DNA from 4 places in the Streptomyces sp. NBC_00440 genome. Region 4 is predicted to be linked to each of the others. Evidence: riboswitches for the same ligand, from Rfam matches in the RefSeq annotation. Region 4 holds a riboswitch; each other region holds the start of a gene.
The links. A riboswitch is a leader RNA that binds a small molecule or an ion and turns the genes downstream of it on or off. The one in region 4 is predicted to bind cobalamin.
Positions count from the first base shown of each region.

Region 1: linked by a shared signal. The riboswitch ahead of OHB13_RS00860 (HoxN/HupN/NixA family nickel/cobalt transporter) and the one ahead of OHB13_RS07030 (cobalamin biosynthesis protein) in region 4 are both predicted to bind cobalamin.
Region 2: linked by a shared signal. The riboswitch ahead of metE (5-methyltetrahydropteroyltriglutamate--homocysteine S-methyltransferase) and the one ahead of OHB13_RS07030 (cobalamin biosynthesis protein) in region 4 are both predicted to bind cobalamin.
Region 3: linked by a shared signal. The riboswitch ahead of OHB13_RS25380 (ribonucleoside-diphosphate reductase subunit alpha) and the one ahead of OHB13_RS07030 (cobalamin biosynthesis protein) in region 4 are both predicted to bind cobalamin.

Region 1 covers NZ_CP107921.1:175,112-177,305, reverse strand. Annotated here, with positions in the region: gene cobN (cobaltochelatase subunit CobN) at 1-888, shown strand, start outside; cobalamin riboswitch at 1,048-1,249, shown strand; gene OHB13_RS00860 (HoxN/HupN/NixA family nickel/cobalt transporter) at 1,278-2,194, shown strand, end outside.
Region 2 covers NZ_CP107921.1:7,842,634-7,844,827, forward strand. Annotated here, with positions in the region: gene metE (5-methyltetrahydropteroyltriglutamate--homocysteine S-methyltransferase) at 1-1,105, opposite strand, end outside; cobalamin riboswitch at 1,267-1,489, opposite strand; gene OHB13_RS34885 (hypothetical protein) at 1,732-2,194, shown strand, end outside.
Region 3 covers NZ_CP107921.1:5,634,702-5,636,895, forward strand. Annotated here, with positions in the region: gene OHB13_RS25380 (ribonucleoside-diphosphate reductase subunit alpha) at 1-892, opposite strand, end outside; cobalamin riboswitch at 1,021-1,144, opposite strand; gene mctP (monocarboxylate uptake permease MctP) at 1,324-2,194, opposite strand, start outside.
Region 4 covers NZ_CP107921.1:1,558,264-1,560,457, forward strand. Annotated here, with positions in the region: gene OHB13_RS07020 (inorganic phosphate transporter) at 1-321, shown strand, start outside; gene OHB13_RS07025 (hypothetical protein) at 416-673, shown strand; adenosylcobalamin (AdoCbl) riboswitch at 903-977, shown strand; gene OHB13_RS07030 (cobalamin biosynthesis protein) at 1,115-2,044, shown strand; partial or broken gene OHB13_RS07035 (cobyric acid synthase) at 2,041-2,194, shown strand, end outside.

The DNA.
Region 1 (2,194 bases), 1.4 Mb from region 4:
CTGCGCATCTCGGGCTTCTTCCGTGACGCCTTCCCGCACACCATCGGCCTGCTGGACGACGCGGTACGGCTGGCCGCGTCCCTGGACGAGCCCGACGGGCAGAACTTCGTACGCGCCCACACCCGGGCCGACCTGGCCGAGCACGGCGACGAACGCCGGGCCACCACCCGGATCTTCGGCTCGCGCCCCGGCACCTACGGCGCGGGCATCCTCCAGCTCATCGACAGCCGCGACTGGCGCACCGACGCGGACCTCGCCGAGGTGTACACGGTGTGGGGCGGCTACGCCTACGGCCGGGAACTGGACGGCCGCCCGGCCCGCGCCGAGATGGAGACCGCGTACAAGCGGATCACGGTCGCCGCGAAGAACACGGACACCCGCGAGCACGACATCGCGGACTCCGACGACTACTTCCAGTACCACGGCGGCATGGTCGCCACCGTCCGGGCGCTGCGCGGGAGCGCCCCTGAGGCGTACATCGGCGACTCCACCCGCCCCGAGACCGTCCGCACCCGCACGCTCGTGGAGGAGACCTCACGGGTCTTCCGCGCACGGGTCGTCAACCCCCGCTGGATCGAGGCGATGCGGCGGCACGGCTACAAGGGAGCCTTCGAGCTCGCCGCCACCGTCGACTACCTCTTCGGGTACGACGCCACCACCGGTGTCGTCGCCGACTGGATGTACGACAAGCTCACCGAGACGTACGTACTCGACCCGGTGAACCGCGACTTCCTCCAGCAGGCCAACCCCTGGGCCCTGCACGGGATCGCGGAACGGCTCCTGGAGGCGGAGTCCCGCGGCATGTGGGCCGAGCCGGACCCCGCGACGCTCGAAGCGCTGCGCCAGGTCTACCTGGAGACCGAGGGGAATCTGGAGGGCGAGGACTGACCCGAGCGGTCTCCTCGCGGTGGTCCGCTGCTGCCGGTGCGGCGGTGAGAGCCGGGGCTCTCTCCGGCGTTATCGGCAGCTGACCACCCGGCGGCGGACAGGTGTGAGATCCGATACCTGCCCCAGGTGGGCGCATTTGCTGCCACCGTCGAGCAGAACCTAGGGTGAGCGAGCCGTGGTGTTCGGGAAGACCGGTGAAAGCCCCCTCGGGGCCTCAGACCGGAGCGGCCCTCGCCACTGTGATCGGGGAGTCTCCGTCCCGTCGAAGCCACTGGCCGTATCGCGGCCGGGAAGGCAGGGCCGGAGGCGAGCGTCAAGCGGACCCGTCAGCCAGGAGACCGGCCACGGCATCTCACGAAGTGATCCACGAGGTGCTGGAGCGTGACCGCATGACCCTGCCCGAATCCGCCGTGTTCGCCTGGCGGCGCGAGGACACCGTACGTACCGCCGGGCTCCTGGGGGTGATAGCAGCCCTCCACGTCGTCGCGTTCGGCGTTCTGTTCCTGCTGGTGGAGCCGGGCCACTACGAGGTCGGGTCCAAGGCGTTCGGGGTCGGACTCGGCATCACCGCGTACACGCTGGGGATGCGGCACGCCTTCGACGCCGACCACATCGCCGCCATCGACAACACCACGCGCAAACTCATGGCGGACGGGAAGCGCCCGGTATCGGTCGGCTTCTGGTTCGCGCTGGGGCACTCCAGCGTGGTGGTGGCCATGGCGGCGCTGGTCGCCGGGGGAGCCCGGCTCGCGGGAGTCCTCATGAACGAGGGCTCGGACGCCCACCAGGTGCTCGGCGTCGTCGGAACGAGCGTCTCGGGCTCGTTCCTGTACCTCATCGCGGCACTCAACCTGGTTGCTCTCGTGGGCATTCTGCGGGTGTTCAGGGAGATGCGCGCCGGACGTTACGACGAGGCCGAACTCGAAACACACCTGAACTCGCGCGGGTTCATGAACCGCATCCTCGGCCGGTTCACCAAGTCCGTCAGCAGGCCCGGCCAGATGTATCCGCTGGGCTTCCTCTTCGGCCTGGGCTTCGACACCGCGACCGAGGTCACCCTCATGGTGATGGCGGGCAGCGGCGCCGCAGCGGGTCTGCCCTGGTACGCCGTCCTCTGCCTGCCCCTGCTCTTCGCGGCCGGAATGAGTCTCTTCGACACACTCGACGGCACCTTCATGAACTTCGCGTACCAGTGGGCCTTCGCCAACCCGGTGCGCAAGGTGTTCTACAACCTCGCCATCACGGGCCTGTCCATCGCCGTCGCCTTTCTCATCGGCACGATCGAGTTGATCAGTGTGCTGCACGA
Region 2 (2,194 bases), 6.3 Mb from region 4:
CGATCTCCGCGGTCTTCTGCCGGGCGAAGGCGAGCCAGCGCAGGATCTGCGGGTCGATGTCCCGTTCGGCGGACGCGTCGAGCGGTACATGCAGGAGCGAGCAGGAGGCGGAGACGTCCACCCGGTCGGCCAGCCCCAGCAGGGTTCCCAGCGTGGTGAGCGACTTCTCCAGGTCGTTGGCCCAGATGTTGCGCCCGTCGACCACGCCGGCGACCAGGCGCTTGCCGGGCAGTCCGCCGACGGCGGCGAGCGCGCCGATGTTGGCCGCGGCTGCCCCGGTGAAGTCCAGCGCGAGGCCCTCCACCGGGGCCTTGGCCAGGACGGGCAGCGCATCGCCGAGGCGGTCGAAGTAGGACGCGACCAGCAGCTTGGGACGGTCGGTGAGCGAGCCGAGTTCACGGTAGGCGCGTGCGGCGGCGTTCAGGTCTGCGGGGGTGCGGTCCTGGACGAGAGCCGGCTCGTCCAGCTGGACCCACTCCGCGCCCGCCGCCCGCAGATCGGCGAGCACCTCGGCGTAGACGGGCAGCAGCCGGTCCAGCAGGGTCAGCGGTTCGAAGTCCGCTGCGACGCCCGGTGCCGGCTTGGCCAGCAGCAGATAGGTGACCGGGCCGACGAGTACGGGACGGGCGGCGAGCCCGAGGGCGATCGCCTCCTTGAGCTGCCCGGTCTGCTGGGTGGAGTCCGCGGCGAACTCCGTGTCAGGGCCCAGTTCGGGTACCAGGTAGTGGTAGTTGGTGTCGAACCACTTGGTCATCTCCAGCGGCGCCAGCTCCTGGGTCCCGCGTGCCATCGCGAAGTAACCGTCGAGCGCGTCGGTTTCGACGGCCTTGCGGTGCCGCTCCGGGACCGCGCCGACCATCACGCTGGTGTCCAGGACATGGTCGTAGTACGAGAAGTCACCGGTGGGCACCTCATGGATGCCGGATTCCGCCAGACGCTGCCAGTTCGACCGGCGCAGACCTGCGGCGGTCTCGCGGAGGTCGTCGGCGCTGGTGCGGCCCTGCCAGTAGCCCTCGATGGCCTTCTTCAGTTCCCGGTTCGGGCCCTGTCGGGGGTAGCCGTACACGGTGGCCCGTGCTGCCGCGGCTGCGGGCTTCGTTGTCACGGAAATCTCCTTCGCGAGATGACTCCTTGAGATCCCGGAGACGGGACGCGAGCGCGAAGGGGTGACGAACCGGGCGGTCCGCGCGTGCCACGAGGCACGGCCGTCCGCCGGTATGTACGCCGACCCGCCCACGAGGTCACCGGGGTATCCGCACGCGATCGGTCGCGCACGGGCAACAGGCAGGTCTTCGGACTTGCGGGCGCGGTCACCCTCGGAAGGGCATCCACCTACTGGCCGTCGCTTCCCAGACCCGGCCGGGCCCAGTGCGTATGACGGCGGTCGTTCCCACTCACCGCTGCGGGGCAGTCCCGGAATTCCACCGGGTTCCCTCTTACGACGCATCCCGCCTGGCGGACGGGGCGAACCAGTTGCACCAGACAGTCTAGAGCCTCTGGTTCCGATCGGGCCGGATCGCCGGTTTCCACCGGCCGCTCGGTCCACGACCCCTCATCGGCCCCGGCTTCCGGATGGCCTAAATGCCACTATCACGTGATCAGTCGTGCCCATACTGAGCAGATGGTGTCCGCTGCGCGCCGGGCCCCCGGACTCCTTCCGGCACAGGTCACCGGCGACACGGTCGTGCACGGCCGCACGGCCCGCGCCCCGAGATGGACGGAGCTCTCACGATGAAGCGCCTCACCAGGACCGCGACCGCGGTGGCAGCCGGTCTGCTGCTGCTCGGAACACTCGGCACCGCGACGGCCACGGCCGCGACAGGGACGTCCGGGACGGCCACGGCGCCCGGCGGCGTCCTGGGCCCGGACGGTTACAAGGGCATCCAGCTCGGACAGTCCGAACGCGATGCGGAGAAGACCGGCCTGCTGGTCAACAAGCAGACCACTTCCGGCTGCGACTTCTACCGCCTCGCTGCCAGTGAGGGGAAGCCGAACCTGGGCGGCGGCGTCTTCATCGAGCCCCGCAAGGGGGTGGTGGTGATCACCGGGACGAACCTGATCCGTACGCCCGAAGGGATCACCATGGGCACCGGCCTGGCCCGGGTCAAGGCCGCCTACCCGCGGCTGACGAAGGTCGGCGACTTCATCTTCGAGACCCCCGTCCCCGGCGGCACGCCCGGTGAGCGCTACCGCT
Region 3 (2,194 bases), 4.1 Mb from region 4:
CGGCGCCCTTGCGCCGGCCGCCCTGGTTCACCGCGGCGACCGAGGCGTCGAGGGTCTTGAGGAAGGGGACGATGCCGTTGGAGTGCCCGTTGGTGCCGCGGATCAGCGAACCGCGGGAGCGGATACGGGAGTACGAGAGGCCGATGCCGCCCGCGTGCTTCGACAGCCGCGCCACCTCGTGGTAGCGCCCGTAGATCGAGTCCAGCTGGTCGAGCGGCGAGTCCAGCAGATAGCACGAGGACATCTGCGGGTGGCGGGTGCCCGAGTTGAAGAGCGTGGGGGAGGAGGGCAGATAGTCGAGACGGCTCATCAGCCCGTACAGCGCGGCCACCTCGTCCAGTGCGGCCGCGGACTCGTCGGCGGCGAGACCGCAGGCGACCCGGAGCATGAAGTGCTGGGGCGTCTCGATGACCTGGCGGGTGAGCGGGTGGCGCAGCAGATAGCGGCTGTAGAGAGTGCGCAGCCCGAAGTATCCGAAGCGGTCGTCGGCCCCGGTGTCGATGGTCGCGTCGAGCCGCTCGGCGTGCAGCCGTACGAAGTCGGCCGTACGGTCGGCGATCAGGCCCTCGCGGTGTCCGACGGCGACCGATGAGGAGAACGACACCGCGCCCTGTCCGGCCGCCTCGTCCGCGATGGTCCGGGTGAGCAGCCTGGCGGCGAGCCGTGAGTACGCGGGGTCCTCGGAGATGAGACCGGCGGCCGCCTCGGTGGCCAGCTCCCGCAACTCGGCCTCGTCCGACGCCGCGTTGCGCCCGCGCAGGGCGGCAGCGGCGACCTTGCCGGGGTCGGTGTCGGTGAGATCGGCGGTGAGGTCGGTCAGGGTCCGCAGAAGTACGGTTCCCGGGGCATCCGACACCTGCTCGGAGACAGGTGCGGTGGGCGCGATGGTCACGGTGCGCTCTCCCTCGCTCGGCTGGGGCCGGCGGGGGCACGGGTGCGTACGGGCACAGCAGAGCAGCACACCGCACAGCATCCGCAAGCCCAACCGCGAGGCCCGGACGTTTCCCATCCGGTTCGGTCGAGCCGGATGCGCCGTCGGCAGGTCCTCGGACTCCACGGTGCGCGAAAGCGCACTGATCACACCGTTGCGGGACAGTTCCGGATTCGCACCGGATTCCCCTGCGGCGACAGCGAGCATGAGCATACATGTGGGGTGCCCGCCGGAAAGCACCCCCCATATGTTGTGTCGTGGAGGACGGAAGGGAGGGGCGGGGGCGGCATGGCGAGGGGCCGCCGCAGCTCCCGGGAGGGAGGCGCGGCGGCCCCTGGCGGAGCCTGCGGCTCAGTGGCAGGCCCTACGGCTCAGTGGGTGGGCGTGCGGGCTCAGTGGGCTGCCGGGGCGGCTTCTGTGGCCGGCGGGAGCTCCACCTGGACGCCCTCGTCACCGGCGTCCGCCGTGTAGTCCTCCGGGGAGGTCTCGTCGATTCCGGCCGGTGCCTTCACCGCGTTGAGCACGACGGTGAGCACCAGCGTCACCACGACGTTCAGCACGAACGCCGTCAGACCGATGTAGCCGATCTGCCCGATGCCCGGGATCTCCTTGGAGGAGCCGCCGAAGTGCGCCTGGGTCGGGCTCGCCACACCGTATGCGGCGAGCGTGCCGTACACCATGCCGACCGCCCAGCCCGCGAGCAGCGCCCAGCGGTGGAACCAGCGGGTGAAGAGCCCGCCGACCAGCGCCGGCATCGTCTGGAGGATCCAGATGCCGCCCAGCAGCTGGAAGTTGATCGCCACCGTCGGGTCCATGGCGAGCACGAAGAGCAGCGCGCCGACCTTCACCACGAGCGAGACCAGCTTGGAGACCTTGGCCTCCTGGGCAGGGGTCGCGCCCGGTTTGATGAAGTCCTTGTAGATGTTGCGGGTGAAGAGGTTCGCCGCAGCGATGGACATGATCGCGGCCGGTACCAGCGCACCGATGCCGATGGCCGCGAAGGCCACGCCCGCGAACCAGTCGGGGAACATGTTCTCGAACAGCTGCGGGATCGCCAGCTGGCCGTTCTTCACCTTGATGCCCGCGGCGATCGCCATGAAGCCGAGCAGCGCGAGCAGCCCCAGCATCAGCGAGTACAGCGGCAGGATCGCGGTGTTGCGGCGGATCACGTTGCGGCTGCGCGAGGAGAGCGTCGCCGTGATCGAGTGCGGGTACATGAACAGCGCGAGCGCCGACCCGAGTGCCAGCGTGGCGTAACCCCAC
Region 4 (2,194 bases):
CTGACCCTGCCCGCCGCCGCGGTCGTCGGCGCGGGCGCCGAGTATCTGACCGGCCGCGGCCCCTGGGGCATCGGCGCCGTCGCCGTCCTGCTGGTCGCGGGCTCCGGTGTCATCTGGTCGCTCTCCCGCCGCCAACCGGTCGGCCAGCACAGCGTCACCCCCGACGAACCCGCCGCGTCCGACGAGCCCGCCGGGGTGGTGACCACCGCCATCGCGGCTGTCGCCCCGCCGCCGGCCGGAGCGGTCTCCGACGGTCTCCGGACCACCATCCCCGCACCGGGCGGCGCCGCACCGGAGCCCACCCGGCCCGCCACGGTCTGAACACGGCCTGAGCACCCTCAGAACCCTGAGAACCCTGAGAACCCTGAGAACACGGTCCGTCCGAACACGGTCTGAAGGAGAAGGACACCGCACCATGGACATCGACTGGGCAGCTCTCGGCACCGTCTTCGGCGTCAGCCTCGTGGCCACCGTCGGACTGGTCGGCCTGTTCACCCTCGGCGTGGTGGGCCTGGCGCGGAAGCCCGTGCCGGAGCCGGGCACCGCCACCGCACCCGCCGCCGCGACTCCTGCCGGTACGGGCAGGGGCCCGGCCGCGCGGGCCGGCTCGTACGCCTGCTTCGCGCTCTGCGCGGCGGCCGTGGCGTACGGGATCTATCTGATCGTCGCCTGACGGCCCGCTCCTCCCCCACCACTCCCCGCGACAGCGTCACTCCGCCCGCCCGGCCGCCGCCACCGGCCACCGGGCGGGCTGCCCGTGTGCGCGGCCTGCCGGGCGAGTGGCCCGTACGGCCGTCCGGGTGGCCCGTGTGGGGCTCGGCACACTGCCCCGTCGCAGGTCAAGGGTGAGTTGACGGGTGTTCGCCGACCGTGGTGGACTTCCGGGGCCAATACGGCGGCAGGAGAGGAAGTCCGGTGCGAATCCGGCGCGGTCCCGCCACTGTCACCGGGGTCGCCCCCGGGAGCCAGGAACTCTCACCGCCGGTCACGTCGAACCAGGGCGCGGACACCCTGAGTGAGGACTACGCCATGCGCGGCCGCCTGCTGCCCGAACCGCCCGATGCTCCGAGTACGACCGCAGTGAGGGTCCCGGGCGAACTGGCCTGCTGACCCCATGCGTGGAGAGCGTGTCTTCGTGTACGGCGCCACCACGGGCCTCCTGGCAGACCTCATCTTCGCCGACCCCCGGCGCGGGCACCCCGTCGCCGCCTTCGGGCGGGCCGCCGCCGCCGTGGAGCGCCGGCTCTGGCGTGACCACCGCGGGTGGGGCGCGCTGCACACCATGGTCTGCGCCGGGGGCGCGGTGGGCGCCGCCGTGCTGGCCGGGCGTGCCGTACGCGGCCGTCCCGCCGCGGGCGTCGCACTGACCGCCGCCGCCACCTGGGCCGTCGTCGGCGGCACCTCGCTGGGGCGTGAGGCCCGCGCGGTGGGCGACGCGCTGGCGGCAGGTGATGTCGAGGCGGCCAGGGAGCGGCTGCCGCATCTGTGCGGACGCGATCCGCAGGCGCTCGACGCGCAGCAGATCGCGCGGGCCGTCGTGGAGTCCGTGGCCGAGAACACCTCCGACGCGGTGGTGGGCGCGCTGGTCTGGGGCGCCCTGGCCGGGGTGCCGGGGCTCGTCGGGTTCCGGGCGGTGAACACCCTGGACGCGATGGTGGGCCACCGGTCGCCCCGGTATCTGCGGTACGGCTGGGCCTCCGCCCGGCTCGACGATCTGGCGGGCCGGCCGGGCGCCCGGCTCACCGCCGTACTGGCGGTGCTCGCGGGCGGGGACCCGCGCGGCGCGGTACGGGCCTGGCGGTCGGACGCGGGCCGCCACCCGAGCCCCAACGCGGGCCCGGTGGAGGCGTCGTTCGCGGGCGCGCTGGGCGTACGGCTCGGCGGCACCCTCGCGTACGCCGGCCGGGTCGAGCACCGGGCGGTGCTCAACGGCGGCGGCCGGCCGGTGGCCGTCGGCGACATCGAACGCGCGGTGCGGCTGTCGCGCCGGGTGTCCCTGCTGGCGCTCGCGACAGCTCTCGTGGTGAGGAAGGTACGCGGATGAGTGGCGGGCTGCTGGTGGCCGGAACCACGTCGGACGCCGGGAAGAGCGTGGTCACGGCCGGTATCTGCCGGTGGCTGGTGCGCCGGGGTGTGAAGGTCGCGCCCTTCAAGGCGCAGAACATGTCGCTCAATTCGTTCGTCACCCGCGAGG